3 regions of the Rhodopirellula sp. SH410 genome follow, and region 3 is predicted to be linked to each of the others. Evidence: riboswitches for the same ligand, from Rfam matches in the RefSeq annotation. Region 3 holds a riboswitch; each other region holds the start of a gene.
What was found. Region 3 has a riboswitch for cobalamin ahead of SH410x_RS14125 (PEP-CTERM sorting domain-containing protein). Riboswitches for the same ligand answer to the same signal wherever they lie in the genome.
Positions count from the first base shown of each region.

Region 1: another riboswitch for cobalamin. It lies ahead of SH410x_RS08595 (DUF1559 family PulG-like putative transporter); the one in region 3 lies ahead of SH410x_RS14125 (PEP-CTERM sorting domain-containing protein).
Region 2: another riboswitch for cobalamin. It lies ahead of SH410x_RS29500 (ribonucleoside-diphosphate reductase subunit alpha); the one in region 3 lies ahead of SH410x_RS14125 (PEP-CTERM sorting domain-containing protein).

Region 1 covers NZ_CM147949.1:2,308,316-2,315,877, forward strand. Annotated here, with positions in the region: gene SH410x_RS08575 (hsp70 family protein) at 1-139, opposite strand, end outside; gene SH410x_RS08580 (DUF1501 domain-containing protein) at 293-1,603, opposite strand; gene SH410x_RS08585 (DUF1549 domain-containing protein) at 1,636-3,492, opposite strand; gene SH410x_RS08590 (class I SAM-dependent methyltransferase) at 3,748-4,485, shown strand; cobalamin riboswitch at 4,715-4,956, shown strand; gene SH410x_RS08595 (DUF1559 family PulG-like putative transporter) at 5,138-5,980, shown strand; gene SH410x_RS08600 (DUF4465 domain-containing protein) at 6,049-7,562, shown strand, end outside.
Region 2 covers NZ_CM147949.1:7,993,730-8,001,291, forward strand. Annotated here, with positions in the region: gene SH410x_RS29480 (YceI family protein) at 1-298, opposite strand, end outside; gene SH410x_RS29485 (ribonucleotide-diphosphate reductase subunit beta) at 352-1,377, opposite strand; gene SH410x_RS29490 (hypothetical protein) at 1,535-1,786, opposite strand; gene SH410x_RS29495 (IS630 family transposase) at 1,776-2,867, opposite strand; gene SH410x_RS29500 (ribonucleoside-diphosphate reductase subunit alpha) at 2,952-5,612, opposite strand; cobalamin riboswitch at 5,783-6,014, opposite strand; gene SH410x_RS29505 (M14 family metallopeptidase) at 6,081-7,415, opposite strand.
Region 3 covers NZ_CM147949.1:3,851,032-3,858,593, reverse strand. Annotated here, with positions in the region: gene SH410x_RS14150 (DUF1549 domain-containing protein) at 1-1,866, opposite strand, end outside; gene mntR (manganese-binding transcriptional regulator MntR) at 2,053-2,466, opposite strand; gene SH410x_RS14140 (tetratricopeptide repeat protein) at 2,695-3,444, opposite strand; gene SH410x_RS14135 (tetratricopeptide repeat protein) at 3,707-4,531, opposite strand; gene SH410x_RS14130 (hypothetical protein) at 4,857-5,033, shown strand; cobalamin riboswitch at 5,172-5,433, shown strand; gene SH410x_RS14125 (PEP-CTERM sorting domain-containing protein) at 5,644-6,693, shown strand; gene SH410x_RS14120 (DUF1559 family PulG-like putative transporter) at 6,690-7,562, shown strand, end outside.

The sequences.
Region 1 (7,562 bases), 1.5 Mb from region 3:
CTTCCACGGATCGCTGCTCACTCGCCGTGTCCACGTACGCCAAGACGCAGTTGGTGGTACCCAGGTCAATTCCAATGCAGTACCGGGCTGGGGCGGGATCGAGTGAGTCGGAGGCAGCGTGATGGGCCGGATCAGTCATGGCGCAGGTGAATTCGTGGCATCGGCGGAGAGTCGAGCGACGGCTCCACCCGCCGCGAGCAAGCACGCGACAACCACTTTCGACGCAGTTTGGGAGCAGTCATGCAGTATCGACTCGGCAGCGTATGCGAGTTTTCGCTCACGGGGTAGAACCCTATGCCACGTCGAGGCATTCGGTAAGCACGCGGCCTTCGGAGCGGGCAATCGGGCGACCGATTGGGGTGTCGTATTCATAGGCGGGATCCAACCCCAAAGCGGTATGAATCGTGGCGTGGATATCGGCGATCTCGACAGGGTCGCCCACATGACCGTCCGGGCCGGTGGCATCGACGGCCGCGGAAGTCGCCCCGTGTGCATACCCGCGTCGCATCCGACCCCCGGCCAGCAGTGTGCTGAAACCATGCGGCCAGTGGTCGCGTCCACCCGCTGGGTTGATCTGTGGCGTGCGGCCAAACTCGCCTCCGCAGACCACTAACGTCGATTCGAGCAAACCACGCTGTTGCAAGCGTGCCAGCAGCGCCGCCAAGGCGGGGTCGAGTTGCTCACAGGCAGATGACTGCAAGGCATGATTGTTCACGTGACTGTCCCATCCGCCCAGCGTCACCTCAACGCAGCGGACACCCACCTCGATCAACCGGGCCGCCGCCAAACACCCCCGGCCAAACGGATTGTTGCCAAATTCCGACTGCGTCGCGGAGGATTCGCTGGTGACCTCGAATGCCGACAACTGATCGCTCGACATCATCCTCCGGGCCGCTTCGGTACTCGCCGCCTGAAGCGTGCGATTGGATTGCATGTCGACCAGTCGGCGACGGGCGAATTGTTTTTCCAGCACGTCACTGAGATCATCTAGCCGGCGCCGGTATCGCTCGTCGTCGACGCGTGCCCGCACGTCGGGCACGGACGAGCGCGGATCGCCAGTTTTGAATGCGTCAAATTTTGCACCGAGGAATCCACCGCGCGCCGGCGAACCTCCTGGCAAGATCGAAATGTGTCTGGGAATATCCGCGCCCGCGTCGTCGGCGTCGCATAGCACCGCTCCGATCGACGGATGCATTAACGTGGGATCAGGTCGATAGCCCGTCTTAATATTGTAGACCGCCCGCTCATGATCGCCTTCCTTGCCGACAACACTCCGGATCAAAGTCGCCATGTGCATTTGTTCCGCCACGCGCGGCAGCGTATCGGCGATCGACAACCCCTTTAAGCTCGTCGCAATGGCACGCGTCTGACCACCCGCGACGGCGTCCGGGTGCGGGTCGAAGGTTTCTAATTGACTCGGGCCGCCTTCAAGCCAAAGCATGATCACGCTTAGCGGCGGTCGGCCAGGATCGGCCGATTGTTCCGACGCGGCCGCCAACCGCCGTGCCAATGCGGGCAGCATCAGCCCGCCACCGGCGCCGAGACATCGTCGCCGCGACAGGTGAATACGTGGATTACATAGCATCGGAAATGTATCGTTCATGGTCTCATCGCGTTGAAAGTCAATCGGCGGCGTTAGTGATTCCAAGCCATCTCGCTACTATTGAGTAGCACCCACACCATGTCGACAATTGCCTCTCGGCGATTGTCCGCCCCGGAGATCCGGGCAACAAAGTGTTCTCGTTCGAGTGCCGTTGGATATCGATTAAGGTTTGCCAAATACAACGACTCGACGACCGCCGCGTCGTCAGCGGCGAACATGCCAACATGCGCCGAGGTATTGAGCACCGGATTCCAGTTCGACATTTCGCTGGTGAGTTTCCCGTTGAGCAGCACCAGACGCTGTGGAATGGTCGCGGTCTCATTTTTAAACTCATCCTCCCCGAGATCGCCATAGCGAGTCAGGAAGTCGGTGCGTGAGCCGTATTGTTGCAGTTGTAGTGCGAGGGCTGATTCCCGATCCAACGTTTTGATCCGGCCCGCTTGGATGATCGCGCCAGCGACTTGTTCGGCGCGCAGACGTGTGATCGGAAACGATGCCATCGCCCGTTCGTGTCGGGTGGTGATCTCGAACGCCTCATCGCCGGGCGGTGATTGGCTGTCGACTCGAAACGCGGGGCTGTCGGTGATCAAGCGAATCAGATGGCGTATATCGTAGCCCGATTCGATGAACGCGTGTGAGAGTGTCAAGATGATCGGGCTGGGGGTCTCGTCGAGCGGCAAGTTATCGACCGACTCCGATGGTGGCCCCCCTAACAACAGCGTCCATGCTCGAACGACGAAAGCGCGACTGAACTGAATGTTCTCGGGGTGCGTGATCCACGTCGCCAGTCGCTTGCGGTCGCTGTACCCGTCCGAGGGCAAAAGGTCGCTGCGAAAGGGCACCTCAGGAGCAACGGATTGTTCTTCGGTCTCATAAAGATACTGATATTGATAGTCCGCTTTGGTATTTCGAATGCCTTGCAACCCATGCGATTTGGCGGCCGTGAAGAATGCGGCGAGCGAATGGAAGTCGCGCTGCGTGCCTTCACGGAATTCACCTTCGCCACTCATCCATTGTGGGTCACCCATCGAAACGTTGCCGAGGAAATCATCATGACATTGCATGCAGTCGATTCGCATCCCTAAAAACGCCCGGCACGTTCGCGCTGCCATCCGGATCGGGTCCGGTTGTCCGTCACCACTGTCAAACGTTACCGAGTAAAAATTGACTTCCGGACGATCGGTCCACAACCCTTCCGCCGTGATCAACCGTCGCACCAACACGTCGTAGGGCATCTGCGCCGCGATTTGGTCGGACAACCAGGTGCGGAAACGCCGGCGACGGTAGACGAGAAAAGGTCCTTCATCGGCACCCACGTAAAACCGTGTAAACCGCTCGGCCCAATAGTCATGAAATCTCGCATCGGTCAATAACGATTCGCGATACCGTTCCACCCGCTGACTCTCCGGAAAACATTCGAGCGCTCGGATTTCCTCCAGCGACATTCCCGATCCGACCAACGCCAAGGACAACCGGCGGCAGATCGTCAGCCAATCAGCGGGCGGTGCAGCGGTCAGCCCCGCCGACGCAATCTGTTCCTCCCACTGCGCGAATACCTGTGCCTGAATGCCGGCTCGATCACGGCCGCTCGCCAATCCCCACTTCGCGTCTCGGGAGGCCAGATCTTGGGAGGCCAGATCTTGGGAGGCCCGACGAGCTGGATCGATCTTTGCTGTCGCCGACGCCAAGCCCGTCTGCGTGATCTCGCCGATGGCCGTGTCCGCTGTCAGACTTTGGGGGACGCCGGGGCTCATCCCTGATGTCAAGAAAGCGAATGTGCTGAGCATCAAAAATGCGGTCAACGCAAGTTTGCCAGCGGTCAATAGGCGCCGTTTCACCCCAGCGAGCAGCGGGGCCGGCGGCGGGTCGGTGATAGCGGGGATGTCCATCACTATGGTCCTAACCAATTCGCGATCCAAAATCGTGTGCAATTCCAACCCGCCTAGTATACGCCTTTGAGCGACCCGAACGAGCGGAATTCTTTGGTGAGCTCGTTGACGACGGATGCGTCGCGTTTGCCAGCGGGTGCCAGTCCGGTATCATTCTGGTTCCGCACCGAGCACCCGCCGAAAGGTTGTCTGCTCGCTTTTTTCGTGACCCGCCGTACCTGGTCTCGATTTCAAACCTGCCCATGATGATTCAACGTGACTTCCACACCCCCGACTGATTTCTTTTTTGACGCCTATGATCGCGAAGACGTTGCGTATGGCGACGAGCCATCGGCATCTCTGTCGGCCTATCTCGACCAGATGGCGGGGCATGGGAAACCAGGCTGCCGAGCGATCGACCTCGGGGCTGGTGCGGGACGCGATACACTGGCGCTGGCAAAGGCCGGCTACCAAGTTGAGTCGGTCGATTTGAGTGAACGAGGACTGGCGAGGATCGCTGAGCGGGCTGCTCGGCAGGGCGTCACCGACCGCGTCCGGACGCATGTGGCGGATGTCCGCAACGCTGAGTTTCCCACGGGACATTACGATGCTGTGATCGCCACGACCGTGCTCGATCATATCCCCGCGGTCGATGCCGATCAGGTGTGGCAGCGAATGTGTGACGCGCTCAGCGAAACGGGGTTTCTCTACGTACAAGTCCATACGACCGAAGATCCCGGTAGCGATCAGCCGCCTGGCAACACCAGTCGCGAGCCGGTCAGTGAAACGGCCGGTGCGGTGATCAATTATTTCAAACCCAACCAGTTAGCAGCGATGGCAGTCCGGGAATCATCGAACTTGCGCATTCTGCGTTATGAGGAGCGATTGGAATGGGACTACACCCACGGCCCCGAACACCAGCATGGAAAAGCGGTGCTGTTGGCGGTCCGGACCGGATTTCATCCGCCCTGGTTTGGTCAACCCGCCGCATTTCCTCGTCAATTGGGCAATTAGAGCGACAGCGAGGCAATCCAACGCGTCAAATCAAAAGTCGCTACCGTCGCCAGACGGTGGAATCCACGTTCTCGCGGGCGTCGCTACCCGGGGCTATTCATTCGCGGTCGCTGAGCCCCCCACGCCCTCGGGGGTGTACCGAGTCCTGGTTCGCTCGGCGATCGAGACCTCTGATTGGCCGAGCGATCAGGGATTATCCGCATTGACAATCGAGCGACCTGGGTTGATACTCCGTTCAACGATACTTGGTGCCGCGTCAGTTCATTTTGGGCGACGCGAAAACAGGGAACTTCGGTGAGATTCCGAGACGGCCCGGCCGCTGTATCCGACGCCACGAGCCATTTTTCCGCGTGTTTTGCGGTGGTTCGAACCCCACTCCTCCCTCTTTGCCATTGCCGAATATTCGGCGAGAAGGCTGGGAGTGCGGATCGCGTCGGGAGTCAGAAGACCTACCTGGTATCGGGCGTTGAGCGTGGACCTTGGGTACCTTTCGTGGGCTACTTGGATCTCGCGTGGACCTTCTTGGGTGGGGTCAGCGTCACGAACCCGTTTCGTTTCTTGTGCGATTGGCCGAGACTCCCGCTGCGTTATGTCGTAGGCGAGGGGGGGGGGCTGATTGTTCGCTGGCAGCCGGTTGGAAATGCGCTCTCCCTTGCAACGATCGGCCGCAGGTAAATGGAATCCAGGAGCCCAAGTTCCCATCATCACTCTCACGCCACTTCGCCGTACTGGTTTTACGCTCGTCGAACTGCTCGTCGTGATCGCCATCATCGGCGTGCTGGTCGGGCTGCTCTTGCCGGCCGTGCAAGCGGCGCGCGAAGCGATGCGACGGGCGTCATGCCAAAATAATTTGCATCAAGTCGCCTTGGCACTTCACAACTACCACTCGGCCATGGGGAGCTTCCCGCCCGGTGCTGTCGAAGTCCGGCCGCAATATGCCCATGGGAAACAGTTCGCTTGGTCGGCGTTCATCCTCCCGTACCTGGAACAAAATGCGCTGGCTGAGAGGATCGACTACCGCCGTGCCTATGACGATCCCGTCAACTCCGTCGCCGCTCAGACCCCGGTCCAGGCATATCTGTGTCCGAGCACGCCGCGATCAGAACCACTCCGAGGGGGTCTCGGTGCGACGGATTATGGAGGCATGTACGGCGAACGAATCGTGAGCACCAATTCCCCGCCCCGCGGCATGATGATCCATGACCAATCGCTCGGTTTTCGCGACATTCTCGACGGCAGTTCCCACACCATCATGGTCACCGAGGACGCCGATTTCCCGGATGGTCAATGGATCAGTGGACGGAATTTGTTTGACCAAGCGTTCCCGCCCAACACAGCCCCCGCCTTTGAGAACGACATGCGGAGTTTCCATCCCGGCGGCGTGATGACGATGTTCGCCGACGGCTCGACACGCTTCCTCGTCGAACAGATCGACATGCAGATTTTGGCCGCGTTGTGCACTCGTAACGGACATGAAGTGACGGCGGGCTACTAGGCGATTTCCAGCAATCGTGCTATTTCGAAAATTCAAGCTAAGACAACCTACACGATCAACGACTTTTCATGAAGAAAAAACGAACCCGACGACCGTCCCGCCGCCTCTTGGTCCAAACACTCGAGGGCCGTCGTTTGTTGGCCGCGGGCCCCTATGCCCCCGCCGCCGGCCAGCCTGGTTCCACAGCGATCAGTCACACGGACCCCGCTTTGGTGGGCTGGGCATCCACCGTCGCAGATTACTCCCCCGGCAGCGACGTTGACGATCTCTGGAAGGACACGTCCAACGCGTTGGGACCCGCCGAGGGGAACTTCGATTCAATCGTCTCACTCGGTCGTGGTGGATCGATCACCTTGGCATTTGATACGCCAATCCGTGACGGACTCGGCGCTGACTTTGCCGTATTCGAAAACTCGATCAACGACACGTTCCTCGAACTTGGGTTTGTTGAAGTCTCCTCGGACGGCGTGAACTACTTTCGCTTTGCGGCGGATTCCAAGACGCCATCGGCCGTCGCAAGCTTCGGTGCGGTCGATCCTACCAACCTCCATAATCTCGCCGGCAAGTATCGGGGTGGGTTTGGCACACCGTTCGATCTGGCGGAACTTCGTGATCAGGCCGGCATCGACGTGACCTCGGTCAAATACGTACGTTTGATCGATATCGTGGGCGATGGGGTCACACGCGATGCGACGGGCGACTCCATCTACGACCCGACACCGACGTTCCAGTCCGCGGGGTTGGATGTCGATGGCGTGGGCGTGATCCACGCTGTTGAAACGGGGGAAGCGGTGATCGATTTCGAGACGCTCGGTAGCGGACTCGGGGCGAACAAGATCGATAATGGTGCCAGTGGCGCGGGAGGATTCAGCGAGGAGGAGATTTCGCTGAACAATGACTACACCACGGCTTATCAAAGTTGGTCGGGGTGGTCGCTCTCACAAACCACCGATACGGCGACGGCGGGCTACACCAATCAGTATTCGAATATCACCGGCAGCGGCGCCGACGATTCGGACACCTTTGCCATTGGCTTCTTTGATTCATCACCGAGCGGTGCCCTGCCGCCTCCGACGATCACGCTGGACCCGACCAGTGGCTCACGCTTCGATTCGCTATATGTCACCAACACGACCTATGCCGCATTATCGATGCAGCAGGGTGACGGGTTCGCCAAGCCGTTTGGGGGAACCACTGGTGACGATGCTGATTTCCTGCGTTTGACCATCACGGGTGTTGACGCAACGGGCAACGCCATCGGTGACGTCACCGTGATGCTGGCCGACTATCGCCCGGCCGACAACTCTCTGGACTCCATTCTCGACACGTGGGCGGCCGTGGATGTCTCGTCACTCGGCGATGCACGGTCGTTGCAGTTTACGCTGGACTCGACCGACAACAGCCCGTTCGGCATGAACACGCCGGCATATTTCGCGGTCGACAACGTGACGCTTCTTCGTCCGGCCGTCCCCTTGGATTTGGACCGTCCCAGCACGATCGAGGACAGCAGCGTGGTCGCCCGCGTGTCACGCCCGACATCCGATACTTCCGCTGACATGACCGTGTCGCTGGAGCGAACCGG
Region 2 (7,562 bases), 4.0 Mb from region 3:
GGTATTTTCGCACATCAAAAAAGTCGGGGCTCTTCAGGTGGTTGGTCAGCTTTTCGTTGTCCGAAAACAAACTGCCTGACTGGATGACTATTTTGAGCGAGCCGTTGCTCGGGTTCTCCAGGTCGGCTTCCGCATCAGCGGTGAATTTTTTGAACCCGCCTTTGTGTTGTCCATCCGGCTTGGCGCCAACGAAGTTGATCTGGGAATGCTCTTGGTCGAGCGCGAGTTTTTCAGCGGCAGTCGAAATTCCGGTGGTGAAACAGACGAAGGCCAACAGCATGGCAAAGCGGTTAAGCATGTGAGGGTTACCTAAGGTGGTGAGAGGGTGGGGATGGTCCTCATTGTAGCGACTCAGTCCCAGCTCAGACTACCAGCGGATTGGTACTCGGTGACGCGGGTCTCGAAGAAGTTCTTTTCCTTGGCCAGGTCCATGGTCTCGCTCATCCAAGGAAATGGATTTTGCGATCCGTACTGCTTGGCCAGTCCGATCCGTTCGAGACGACGGTCGGCGACATATTGAACGTAATCACGGAACATCGACTCGTTTAGCCCGAGGATTCCGTTGGGCAAGCAATCGGCGGCATACTCCAGTTCGAGCTCGACAGCTTGTTTGACTCGGTCGATCATCGCGTTTCGAAAATCTTCGGTCCAGAGATGCGGGTTCTCGCTCTTGATGCCATTGATCAGGTCGATACCGAAATTCAGGTGAATCGTTTCGTCACGAAGGATGTACTGAAATTGCTCGCCAATTCCGGTCATCAGATTGCGGCGGTGGAACGAGAGCATCATCACGAAGCCGGTATAAAAGAACACGCCTTCCATGATGAGGTAGTAGCCGATCAGGTTTTTCAATAGTGCTTGGGCACCTTCGTCGGTATCGGTGCTGAAGTTGGGATCGAGCACTTCGGCGGTCAGTTCGGTTTCAAACGCATCTTTGCGAGCGATCGAAGGGACTTCGTGGTACATGTTGAACACCTCGCCTTCGTCCAGGCCGAGGCTATCGACGACGTACAAAAACGTGTGCGAATGGACTGCCTCCTCAAAGGCCTGTCGCAGGAGGTATTGCCGGCACTCGGCGTTGGTGACGTGTTTGAAGATTGCCAACACGAGGTTGTTGCCCACCAGACTTTCAGCAGTTGAGAAGAAGCCCAGGTTGCGGATGATCACTCGGCGTTCGGCTTCGCTGAGTCGATTGCTACGCCACGTTTCGATGTCTTTGGTCATCGGAACTTCGGTGGGCATCCAGTGGTTGGCACAACCGTTCTGATAATGCTCCCATGCCCAGTTGTATTTCAGGGGCATTAATTGGTTGACGTCGACTTGATTGCAATTGATCAGTCGTTTTTCGGCGGCGGTAAATCGGTGGCTGGTGGGCATGAAATAAGTAGGGTTCAGAGGAGTGGAAGGGTTCGGGGGCACGTGACCGGCGCGTTGCAACGGATCGCTGGGGTCTCCGAGCCGATCGCGTCGGCGCCATTGCGATCTCGTTTGCAGCTCGGAGAGCCGAACGCCCTTGTGGAGATTTGTCCGAGACTTACTGACAGGCTTCGCAGTCGGGGTTGTTCACATCGCAAACCTGCGCGGGCAGCTTGTCATGGGTGATCAGGTCGGGCTCGCTGGCATCAGCACGTTCGCTGCGGTCGACACGAATCCCACTGGATTCACTCTGCGATTTCATCCACCGTGGCTGGATGCCGAAACGATTGACGTCGACGGTCGATTTTTCAACTTGCGTCGCGGCCAGTGAGCGGAGGTAATAAGCACGTCGGGTGAATTTATTCGGCATAATTAAAAAGCGTAGGCATATACGACACTTCTCCAAACTCATTGAGTGTTTTCGTAAGTGTGTTTAGCAGTGTACTGAAGCGCTCCCAGGCGCCAGCGGGGAGCAGTTGGTACTTGAGTTTTTTCCAAAGCATTTCAATTGCATTCAGCTCTGGACTGTATGGCGGCAGATGGTAGATGTAGAGTCCTTTCTCTGCCCAGTCTTCCATGCGAGTTTGAAATGCTCCGCTCGTGTGGACTGAGGCATTGTCAAGGACCACAACAGTTGGACCGTCGATTGTTTGGCAATAATCATCGAAAATTGCAATCACCATTTCGCTGTTCACGTAGCCTTTGTGGAGATAGGTGTGGGTTTCACCGTCTTGACCCTGAAACCCAATCGCTTGAACGTTGCTGCCGTGTGCCCCGGTTACGGGTATTTCGTAGCGTCGACCGATCGGTTGCCATCCGTAGGGAACAACTCCTTTGAGCGAGAAACCCGCCTCGTCAAAGTAAACAACGTTCAAATCCGGTTCTTCGAGAAACTCGGCTAGCTCTTCCTTGGCCAATTGAAATTTCTTTTCATCCCGTTTTTGCCGCAAACTTCGACGATAACGTTTCCAACTCAGCCGAAACCGCCTCGCGTATTCTCGCAGAGTGGGTCGCTTGATTTCCTTGCCGGTTTTTTCTTTCAGCTCTTTCAGCACCTTGGCTGGTCGATTCGGGTATTTTCGAAGTAGTCGCCGGAGAGTTTGCTGCTCTGAGGCGTTGAGTATCGGCGGCGCACCGGGATGCTCGGAGTCTTCAAGTGCGTCGGGGCCGCCTTCTGAAAATCTGTCAATCCAACTGGATACCGAATCTCGATCCACGCCAAAGATATCGACAAGGGAACTTATTTCGTACTGTTGGTCGCTGAGTAAGATTGCGTGCGCACGAACTCGCGTATAGTGGCAATGATGACTTTTCCACATTTCCGTCAGTTGCTGTTTTTGCTCGACTGAGCCAATTTGTGCGAATTTTGTAGAGGGGCGTGCCATTTGAATCTCCCGGTTCGTGAAACAGGGAGAAACATGATGCTTCGCATAATCTCGACCATCGAGCATTTGCTAGCAAATCAGAAAGGATTCCCAACTCAACATGGGTGCAAAAAGCTTGCCAGTTATACCGAAATACTTACCCAGATGTGCTTAGGTCGTCTTGAGCCCCTGTTGCCATGCCGAACGGTACATCGCATCGATCGCCTTGCCGCTGGGTTCCGCCAGATACAAGTTGAGTGATTGTCCTTGATCGATCCATTTCTGCCGGCGTGCGGCGGCAGCGACCAGCCACGAGGGCTCGATTTCGAATGCGGTGGCAAATAGCAGACGCAAGTCGTCGGGGATGGTTGCGATGGCACCAATCGCGCCATCGTAGTACTTCAACGCATCGACCATGTTGGTGTCCCACAACCCGCGTGACTTCAGTGCATCGACCAACGCCACGTTCACCTGTGTGAACTCGCCCGATAAATTGCTCTTGGAATACAATTGTTTGTAGGTGGGTTCGATCGACTGGGTCACCCCCACGATCGTCGAGATGGTTGCCGTCGGCGCGATGGCGAGGCAATTGCTGTTGCGCATCCCGTGCTTTGCGATGTTCTGCCGGACGACGTCCCAGTCCAGTGTGGTGCTGCGATCGACGTCGATCGTCTCACCACGCTCCGATTCCAGTGAATCCAACGTATCGATCGGCAGCGAACCACGATCCCATTTCGAGCCCGCGTACGATTCGTAGTTGCCACGTTGGGCCGCCAACTCACTCGAGGCCAACAGGGCGTAGTAGCTGATCGCTTCCATACTGATGTCGGCAAATGCGACGGCTTCCGCCGAGGCGGTCGGTATGCCGAGTTGATACAGGGCATCCTGATATCCCATGACTCCCAGTCCGACTGGGCGGTGGCGGAGGTTTGCGTTTCTCGCTTCGACGGTGGGGTAGTAGTTGATGTCGATGACGTTGTCGAGCATCCGCATCGCCGTCTTGATTGTGGTGCGAAGCAGATCGCGATCAAGCTGACCATCGACGATATGATCGCCGAGATTGATCGAACCCAAATTGCAGACGGCAGTTTCGTCGCGACTGGTGTTCAGCAAAATCTCCGTGCATAGATTGCTGCTGTGGACGACGCCTGCGTGATCCTGGGGCGAACGGATATTCGAGGGATCCTTGAACGTCACCCAGGGATGTCCGGTTTCAAACAGTCGTGTTAACAGCTTGCGCCATAAATCGATTGCGGGCATTTCGCGATGCAGTCGAATTTTGCCTGCGGCGGCGTCGGTTTCGTATTGTTCGTACCGGGTCTTGAAGCCCTGACCGAACAGGTCGTGCAAATCCGGTACTTCGTCGGGACTGAACAGCGTCCACCTTTGACCGTCACGAACACGCTGCATGAACAGATCGGGGATCCAGGCGGCCGTGTGCATATCGTGCGTCCGCCGCCGATCGTCGCCGGTATTCTTGCGCAGATCCAAGAACTCTTCGAAGTCGAGATGCCACGGTTCCATGTAGGCGCATACCGCGCCTTTGCGTTTGCCACCTTGATTGACTGCGACGGCGGCATCGTTGACGATCTTCAGGAATGGAATCACACCTTGGCTCTCGCCGTTGGTGCCGTGGATCTTGCTGCCGGTCGCGCGAATATTCGTCCAGTCATTCCCGAGGCCACCGGCCCATTTGGACAGCATCGCGTTATCGCCCACGCACTTGAAAATGTGCTCAAGATCATCCTGGACCGTGGTCAGGTAACAACTGCTCAATTGCGGGTGCGGTGTTCCGGAATTGAACAGTGTTGGGGTGGCACTGGTGAAACGGAAACTCGACAGCAATCGGTAGAACTCGATCGCACGGGTATCCCGGTCATCGCCTTCAGCGAGCGCTAAGCCCATCGCCACCCGCATCCAAAAGTACTGCGGTGTCTCGATCCGCCGACCATTTTTATGTAGCAGATACCGATCATAGATCGTCTGCAGGCCGAGATAGCGAAACTTGCTGTCTCGCTCCGGCAGGAGTGCGGCGGCGAGTTTGACAAGGTCGAAGTTGCGCAGTTCACCGGCCAGTCGTTCGCAGCGGATACCTTCGATGATGTAGTGTTCGAACTGGTCCCGATACACCTGCTCAAAATGGTCAGCGAACTGAGATTTGCGGAGTGCTTGACGGTAGATAATCCAACGCTGCAGTTGTGCGGCCAAGGCATCGTAGGCTGGATCTCGCTCGATACGACTGCGTGCGGCGAGAACCAGGGCGCGGGTGATATCGCTGGGAGTCATCCCGTTGAAGGACCCTCGGATCACTTCAGCGATGATCTCGTCGGTATCCACTTCGGGGAGCTTGGCCTCGGGGCATTGTTCGAGAAATCGAACGAGTCGCTGGCGGTCAAACGGAACCTGGACCCCCGGTTCCAGCTCGACATGGATTCGAGTTTCCGGCGGGGGAGTATTGTCCATGCTATCGAGCGATCCGTCCTCGCCGCGTACCGCACGCATCCGCGCATGTTCGGTGCGATAGAGGATATAACAACGCGCGACACGGAAGTGTCCGCGCTGCATCAGGCCAATTTCAACGATGTCCTGAACCTGCTCGACATTCATTGCCGAATCACCACTGGACTGGGCCGCCAGCTGGTGGACTTGATCCACGATCGATGCGATATCCGCGACCATTTCAGATGGCAGCGGCTGAGCCTTGGCCAGGTTCAGTTCCGCTCGGAACGCCTTTTCAATCGCACCATGGATGCGGTCTCGATCGAAGTCGGCTTCGCGTCCATCCCGTTTACGCACCGCCATCGCCAGCGTCTGTTCGGCTGTCCAACCCATGCCCATGATTCCTGTATTGATCCAGGCGCAGCCCCGAACGCTTCTTCAATTTGGAAACGCGCAAAACCGAACCCCAGTCTCTTTCACTGAACAGCGAATGGAGATCGCGAAGGCACAGGCCAAACGCAATGGTCACTTCGCTGCAACGCACTCCCCAATCCAAGAGGGCTCCCTACGTCTATTTCGTGGTAGGTCTTCTGACTCACTGCCGACGACTCTTCCGGCCTTCTCGCTGAACGGAATCAGCAATGGCCCTTCATGATCAAAAGGAAGAGTGGTTTGGGTGTGCGGACACACCTCAGACAGTTCACAGCGGCTGGACCATCCCGGAATCACACCGGAGTTCCCTGTTCACTCACCAGCAAGAGTTGCTAGCAAGTCACCACGAACGCCCGGATTGTTAGGCATGGCAACGCGGCTGTCAAGGATGAAAAATGCCGCTGGCAATCGATCAACGGGAGCGAGGGGCTACTGCAACAACACAGGTTTGCCATCGACTACACCGGAGACGAGCTGAATCGTGGGCTCGTCCGCACGCTCTCGGTCTGGGTTTGCTTCCCCCCGAGTTTTCTTGGTGCCGCCGGTTGCTTTGGATTTTGTTGCGATCGGCGTGGCGCTGTCGCGACCTGGCAGTTCGAGCAGCAACCGCATCATTTCTTCGGCGGCGCCTCCCGCGACCGTCTTGATCATCTCGCGGTCGGTTTCATCGCCGAATTCATAGGTGACCGCGGTCACGCCGAGGGTGTTATTGACCCACGCTTTGCTCGTGCTGCGGTGGGCGTTGTGGTTGTCATCCACGTTGACGTCATAGTCGGGAAAACGGCTTTGGATGGACGAGAACCACTGGCGGGTGAATCCGACCGGAAACACATTTGGGTTGGGTGCGGGGATGTAAAAGATATCGTTGTAGGTACTGTGGAAATCAACGAAGAGACACAACCGGCGGTCGCCGGTTCGCCGGCACGCCAACAACCGATCTCGGACCGCTCGGGTTTCAGGCTGGGTGAAATGGGACCAATCGCGGTTCAGGTCCACGCCTTGGGCGTTGGTACGCCAGTGCCCATGATGCACACCGTCGGGGTTGACCGTCGGCACGACCAAGGCAGCAAAACGCTTGCGAAAACGCTGGGCGAGGTCGGACGATCCGGCGAGAGTGTCGACAAAGTTCAGCATGCCGATCGCGCCGGTCACCTCCGGCGGATGCTGGCGAGCGATGATGTAAACGTAGTTCGGGGCTTCGCATTCGGTAATCGTCAATTGCTCGACGGGCCGGCCTTGAACCGATTGACCGATCTGCTCGCGCTCGACATAGGGCAATCCAGCGAGTTGTTCGGACCACTGCGATACTTCGTCGGTGCCGAGCAATTCTTGGCCAGCAATCCACAGCGGTTTTGAATCGACGGGAACTCGCAGCTCGACGTCTTGGCCGGACTCGCTCGTCTCCACGACGAGGTCGGTCGCCGATTGCCAATTCTCGCCATCGCGACTGATCTTGGGGTCGTAACGGTGCGACCCGTTCACGTAGTGCAGGAGAATTCGGATCGTTTTCGGACTCTGTGACTGAACCTGAAAGGCATACCAAGCACTATTGTTGATCGGAGCCGATTCGGGAGCGATCGTGACGGTAAACGTGTCGGGGCTGATTTGCGAGCAATCTTTCATTCGCCCGCCCGGGAAATCGCTGGTGATGAAAACTCCACCACGACGACTTTCGAATTCCGAGTGGCCATGTTGCAGGGAGGGTTCACTGCTCGCTGGCGCGACGATCGCCACGGCAAAAAGAATGGCTAGACTGGCAGCCATCGCGTTGACGAAAAAGGGATTTCGGCGACTGGATCTCATGCTCGGCACTCCTTGACCGTGAATGTCTGTTCAGGAATGAGGCCAGCAGAGCCGACCTAATCATGATTTTTTTGCGCACGGGGGTTTGCACGAAGTCTGCCTCGGTGG
Region 3 (7,562 bases):
ATTCTCATGGCCCGCGTTCTCAAACGGGATCGATGCTTGGTGTTGACCGATTTTGACGATGAGTTCCCCCGCCGCGTTGGATTGAGGTCGAATCAGGGCACCGGTTTGCACCGCGAAAGCAGGGTGCGGTTGGATCTCCAATTGTTCGGTGACGTCGACAGATTGACCGTCCTTCAGCGTCGCAACGGCAACGATCTGGACATACTCATAGGGCGAATTCAATCGAATCTTGGAGGGTGAAACCGTTAGTGACGCGATCGCATCCTCTGGGATATTCGTCGGCTCGGTGGATGATGCCTCAGGGGAGGTTGCGCGTTCAGTCAACCGCTTCGCTGTTTTCTCGTTCTGGAGACGTGTCCACTGCTCAGCATCAAAAGAGTCCGTGGCCAACGAATGTCCGGCGGTAAAATCAGCGACCGTATGTTCGGCCAACAGGGCGCCAGCGGGATCCAGGTGACGGACCACGCCGTCGCTGGCCCCGATCCAGACGCCGCCGTCATCCGAAATATCGAGACTGTAAGCAGCGAGTCCCGGCAGTTGGTATTGCATTGTCTGCTCGGCCGTCTGCTTGTTCGCCGGGGTTTCTGGATCGATGCTGTATCGCCACACTCGCACTTCGCTATCCCCGTCGATCGACGCGATCGCAGCAACGTGGTTGCCGCTGCTGCTGACGGCAACGGCATTTATCCGTCCAACCATCGCCGGCAGTCGCTGGAGCAAATTCGCGTCATCGCCAATTTTCCGTGCGGAGTTACGGAATACGCGATAGATCTTCACGACGCCATCGGCACCACCGACGACAATCTCGTCGCGAGACGGATGGATCGTGACACTCGAGAGTCCACCGGACAATGCGCCGGGTGTGATCGAAGTCACGTTATCGATGAAACGTTGGGTCGATATCTCGGTGAGCTTGCACGTCATGTCCCGCGCAACAGAAACCAGGTGCTTTCCGTCATTGGTAAAAACGGTATCGCGGATCCAGTCTTCGTGGGCACCTTGAAAAAGAACCTGGTCGCCAGTTCCCACGTCGAACGCCCGCACGGTGTTGTCGTTGGCACCGAGTGCGATCCGTTGATCGTCGGGTGACCATGACACCCCGGTGAGCGTGTCGTAGGTGATCGTTTTGGAGAGTTCGAGGAGTCCACTTTCCACGTTCCAGACTTGGAGTTCGCCGATCTCGCCTGGCGTTCCGCCCACCGCGGCAAGCCTCGCGCCGTCGTGTGAAAATGCGACCGAGTTGATTCGCGGGCTCATGCCGACGAGTCTCGATCGATGCTTGCCCGATGCGGGTTCGATCAAGATGACTTCGAAATGACCCGCGATCGCGAGCGTCTTCTCATCCGGCGATAGATCGATGGAGGGGATTGTCGGTGGGCCGAGATATTGCGGCGGATTCGACGAGGTGTAGCGTGGGCCCGACGGAGCGGAGAGATCGCTGGTTGCCCCTTCGTCAATCCACCTGCGAATCAGCTTGATCTCGCTGGGGCCGAGCGGCCGTTGGGGGGATTTCGGCATTTCGGAGACACCGTCATGCGGCATGATCTGCATGACCAGGTAGCTCGCTTCCGCATCACCAGGCACAATCGCCGGTTCCCCTGACTCACCACCTCGGATCATCGCATCAAACTCGGTCATCCGGTATTCACCGAGTTGTTTTGCGCCCTGGTGACACCCAAAGCACTTCGTCCGCAGTAGCGGTAGAATTTCAGTCTGGAAACTAACCGGTGTGGCGTTGATCGGGGCATCCTCCGCCGCCCCTGGTGGGGCTAAAGCGAGGCTGGATACCAACCCCACGGCTGCAAGGATCGATCGAGCGACAAAAGATCGATTTCGCTGAGCGGACACATTGGTCTTATCAATCACGACGATATTCCTCAAAAATTTGGAACGATCATCGCCGATCCTATTCAGAGTCTATCGAATAGGTAGCCATTAGGTGGGCGGCAGGCGGGGAGTGGGGGCCCGTTAAGGTGGCCACCACGCACTTAGCGTCAATCTAGTGGTGCGGACTTTGGCGGTCAAGGAAGATTTCCGCTGGGCGAACGCATCCTAGCTATTTTCAGGCCAGCCGTCTTTCAGGATTTTTTTCATTGCTGCCAAGGTCTGCTTGCTGACGTGGTGCTCGATGCCTTCGCTATCGATCGCAGCGGTCTGCTCGCTGACGCCCATCTTTCTCAAAAAGGACTTTACGATTTCGTGTCGCTGCCGCGATTTCACTGCCAATCGCCGTCCCGCCGCAGTGAGGTCGATTGGTTGATAGGGTTCGGTATGCACCAACCCGTCACGCTGTAGCCGTGAGATCGTATTGTTGACCGTAGCGTGTGTGACTTCGAAATGGCTGACCAAATCCATCGCACGGCAAATGCCCGACCGCTCGATCGCATCGGCAATCGCCTCGACATAGTCCTCGGCCACCTCGCTGGCGTGGTCGAGCCGGGTTCGGTGATGGCTGGGGACAGACATGGCGGCAAGTCAACTTTTCCAATGTAGCGGGCGGGGCGGAATAGAATATCCGATGCCTCATCATCGTGGAAGTTTGCATGAGCACCATGCCCTGATTTTTTGTAGCCGTGATCTTGAGCGACCGCGAACGAATCGACCGAGTCGCAGGTGCTCGCCAGAACGTGGATGATACCCTCTGGCGAGACGTGGCTAACTAGAGTCAGACGCGTTCTAAGGTCTCGGAGTCAATTAGCGGCTCAGCGAACGAAGTCGTTTGTAGCAGACCGCCATTCGCTGGTGATCATCGAAGCAATCAAAAATGCAGATCAGCCGCCACAGGCAGCACTCGCAATCGAGATCGACGTAGTCGTCGGATACGACCTCGCAAACCATTTGATACGCTTCACGGGGCATGTCCATCCGGATCATCAAAGTCGCGGCGGTTACTCGAAACTCTGCAATTTGAGGTGCCAGCAAGATGGCTCGTTCGACAGATTTCAAGCATTCCGATGGGAACTCGCCGAGTCGCGATTGAATGGCCGAAAGCTCGTGCCATAACAATGGCTCCTGGCGATCACGAGCCAGAGCGTTGCGGATCACGTCGGCTGACAGTTCGGGATGTCCGAGCGTCATCAGGTCATGCGAAATCAATCGAGACATCGCGGTGGCCAACGGGGCGGATACGCCGACCGTATAGAGCAGGCCGATGGCAGTTCGTTCCCGTCCGATTGCCAAGTACTGCAACGCCATGACCCGCGAGGACCATACTTCGAGCGGCACCAGTTCGCGGGCCCGCTCAAAATAAAAGACCGCTAGATTCGGTCGTCCCGCTTGTGCTTGCAGAAGTCCTCGTAGTTCCCATGCACCGCCGTGGTGAGGATGAACTCGGCAAATGATGTCGAGCTGTTCGAGCGCGGCATCGATATCCCCCGCAGACAGCACCAACGATAGGTCGTCGTAAAGTTGCTCAGCGGTGGGCTGGTTCATTGAACTTGCCATCGGGTCGATCTCCAGTGACAGAGTGATAGCCGAGTTCTCCCCGGCAGGTCGGGAATGCTTGGTGTCTTCGGACGCGTTGTCGGACCGGAGCCTACACGTTTCACTGGACAATCGACTGCGGGTTCTCTGCGTTTGTGCGAGAGAGTGAACGCAGCTGCCTTGATGAGATTTCTGAGATAGACAGCGACGGTCGCAAGGACAGTGATCATGCCAAAGCCTGCACAGATGAGTGCCCCATGCAAGAGAATCAACGAAAGGAAACTCATTGTTGGATTCCCCAAGACGGAGATGTCGCAGTGGCGGATTGCCCCTCTCGGATGCGTGTTGCCTTGTCTTCGCAATCGTCGGCCAAGTCCAAGAATCCGCGGCGGCCGAGCAGACCGCTAATCCGCGACAAGCAGCTTGCACAGGTCACTCGCTCAACATCGTCTTCATGGAACGTTCCGAGGGCGAAGATGGCCTCATCATCACGGTTGAGCTGGATGAGCAGCGATACCAGACCGATCCGGTAGTGCAAGTTGCCGGGATCGAGCTGCACAGCACGCTGCGTCAATGCCTCCGTTAAGTACAAGGGTTGGCCCGAACGCGCCGAGTAAAAGCCCATGTCGTAGTACGCTTGGGCGACCGAGTCATCCTTTTCGGTGACCCATTCGCAGACCTGCATCGCGAGTTGGGGTGAGTCGATCGCCTCAAGTCCCGCGGCGATCTGGAGCATTAACGCAGCCGGTAACTCCCTGCGAATTGCCATTTGCAAGTACAGGTCACGCGCCAGATCGATCCGGCGCAACTCCGCATAGCAGGACGCCAATACAATCCGAGTTTCGTCCGAGACCGGCGAGACTAGGCTCGCCTTCTCGATCGCATCGGCAGCCTCACGTGGCCGACCGAGATCGTGGCACGCCAACCCAAGTAACTCCAGCCAAGGGCCCTGTTCTTTCTCGGGCCCCCCGTCGTCGGCGGGCTGCTCTACCGCTTGGCTCGCCATCGCGACGACCTCAGCGAGCCGTCCCGCCTGATAGCGTGACCGAGCCAGCCGTAAACGCTCGACGCCGGCGAATTGCTGCGCTCGAAATTCCATCTCAGACATGATAAACCACCGATCTGCAAAGGCAGTCCTGCCACATCGGGCCAGAACTGCGCGTCAAGAAGCCCCACGCATCAATCGTGATGAGCGGGGGCAACCTGGGCGTGGCTGGCTGTATGATCTCGAGGCTGACCCGAAGCGGGCACATCGCGATCACACTAGCTTGCTGCGTCGCCAGCAATTGCTAATGAGAATTGCTCGCAATAGTACGCGGTCCATGTTTGAGTGTCAAGCGAATGAAGAAACAAAATGGTTTCGAGCCGCGCCGAATTGCCGGAGGAAGCCACTCAGGTGAGCAAAACCCGCTCGGTGTCGAAATGTCACCCAGATGCACCCACTCCTTTTCAACGGATTGTCCGAGCTACCCGGTGTGTTGCGGACCTACAATGCTGTCATGCCCATTCTCGGACGTAAAACGGAGCAGGCAAACGATCCGCTGTTTCCGACCCAACCCACACTGCTGAAGCCGTTGGGGAAAAACGAACAGGACCTTTCTGATTCTTGAGACCTTCGTGAAATCGTTGGAAGAGCCCAAGTTGAGAGTTTGGGCACCACGCCTGCCCATCGCGGGTGCGGGTGAGTAGTGATCCCGGTTCACGGACAACAGCTCCCGATGGCGGTTGACGCGTTGGGTGATGCTGGTAACAATCCCGCCGTCCAAGGTGATTGGATCGGTTTCTGCCGATCTGGTTAACAGGGAACTCCGGTGCAATCCCGGGACGGTCCAGCCGCTGTGTTCCACCTGCGATAGAAATTAATCGCACCCGACGCTCTTTCTTTTGAAGTGCCATTGCCCGCCCAGTGCTCGTCAAGCCTCGTGCTTTTCAAGTCTTGTGCAGGTGAGAAGGCAGAGAGTGTTCAGGATGGTGGTGAGTCAGAAGACCTACCTTGAGCAAGACGTTTCCGTGCCTTCTCGGATTGAGGCAAACGTTGCAGTGCGCTGGTTTCGAACATTTGTTCGAAACTCCCCACAGGCTCACTGGATGATCCATTCCATTCTGCGTTCGTGCTCGCTCGGCGAGGTGATTCGGTTGTGGAGTTGCGTTCCCACGTAGCGTCGACCGAGAGCTGAGCCTTGCCAACGAAGCAGTGTGTACCTGCGTCAAGGTTTTCTGATGTCCACTCTTCGCATTTCTGCGTTCTTGTTCCTGTCGTTGGTCTGTGTGATGCACACCCACGCGGGCGTCTACTCCAGCCATTCTGGATTCACTCCTGGAGCCACTGACAATCCCATTGCCCGAGGCGATATAGCGACGTTTGAGTCGTGGGTAGTCGACTACCGTCCCTCGCCGGGAGTCGGACCGAATTTCCAAGACTTTTCGGCGGGGCTGACATCGTTGGGAGACCGGTACAGCCCGGTCGCACGGCCGGGCGGAATCGGTACGGGTTTCGATTCACGCTACCGACCCGCAACGGGTACCAAGCCCAACGCGTTCCACGCTGGACTTGGCAGCAGCACGTCGTTCGGCGGCGATGTCAACGACCCCAGTGATACCTATGGTTTCCTTGGCATCGACGGTGCGGGTTCGATCACACTGGGCTTCGAGACTCCGATTGCCGATGGCGTTGGCGCCGACTTCGCCGTATTTGAAAACGGTTTTGGATTTGGCGGTCCCACCTCGCTATTCGCGGAGCTGGCTTATGTCGAGGTATCGTCCAACGGTAGTGACTTTCTGCGGTTCTCATCGATTTCATTGAACACGGCACCGACCGTCGCAATGGGGGCATTTCAAGGGTACGACGCTACCAATATTTATAACCTGGCTGGTAAGCATGCCAACAATTGGGGAACGCCATTTGATCTGAGCGAATTGTCGCCGAGTGCGTTGGTTCAATCGGGTGCGCTGGATCTCAATAGCATCCGATACGTACGTCTGGTCGATGTGGCGGGCAGCGGGGATCTCATGGATGGAAACGGTATTCCTGTCGCGGGGATTGATCGAGACTCATTGGGCAATGCCATTCTAGACAACTACGCCACGTTCGACTCAAGCGGGTTTGACTATGTCGGTCTCACCAAAGGGGCGGTGGGTGTGCTCAATGTGGCGGCGGTCCCCGAACCAGCCAGCTTTGCGATTTTTGCGGTGGCGACGTGCGGGCTGTTGTGGCGTCGGCGAAGACGTACGTTGAACTCACTGCGATCGTGGCTTGTGTCAGTCCGATGAGCAGCTTCTTTCAATCAACTCGTGTCGACTCATCCGCTGATGCTGTCGAGTCACCTTGCAACCTGGTCTGCACGCTCGACAGTGAGGCGGTCTGTATCGGCTGTGGTCGGACAAACGACGAGATCGTAGATTGGTCGTCGCTGGACTCTGACCAGCAGTCGGTTGTGATTGTGGCCGCTCGCTCGCGTCGGCAGTCGCGGCGGCCATGTGCTGGTCACGATCGTACCGCATTCACACTGACCGAGTTGTTGGTTGTGATTGCGGTGATCGGAGTGCTGGTTGCTCTGCTATTGCCCGCCGTGCAATCGGCTCGCGAGGCGGCGCGGCGAATTCAGTGCGCCAATCATCTCAAACAGGTGGGACTTGGTTTCCACAGCTACCACTCCACCTTTGAGAAGTTCCCTGTTGGTGGCGCGGGGGCAGTGAGTGCGACGAACGTCTTTCTCCGAACGATGTGGCGGCCGAGTTGGGGAGCCTCGCTGTTGCCCTATATCGAGCAATCAGCGTTGTCAGAGAAAATTGATATGGACGTTCCCTATCTCGACGACGTCAATCACGCTGGCGGTGCGGAAGTCGTGCCGACCTATCTGTGCCCGTCCGCTCCGAAGTCAACGCTGCTGCGTCCCAACGGCGACACGCCCACATCGACAGTGATGTTCGCGAGAACGGATTACGGTGGGAACTATGGTGAACGTGGTCTGCGCTGCCCGCCGCTGCACAATTGTCAAAACAACTACTCCGACATCGGCATCACCGATGGTGTTGGGCGCGGATCGCTCCTCTTCGGGAAAGACGGGCAACTGGCGGTTAAGTCGTTTCTCGATGGTACGTCCCACACGATCATGGTCGGCGAGGCGCCTGAAGGATTG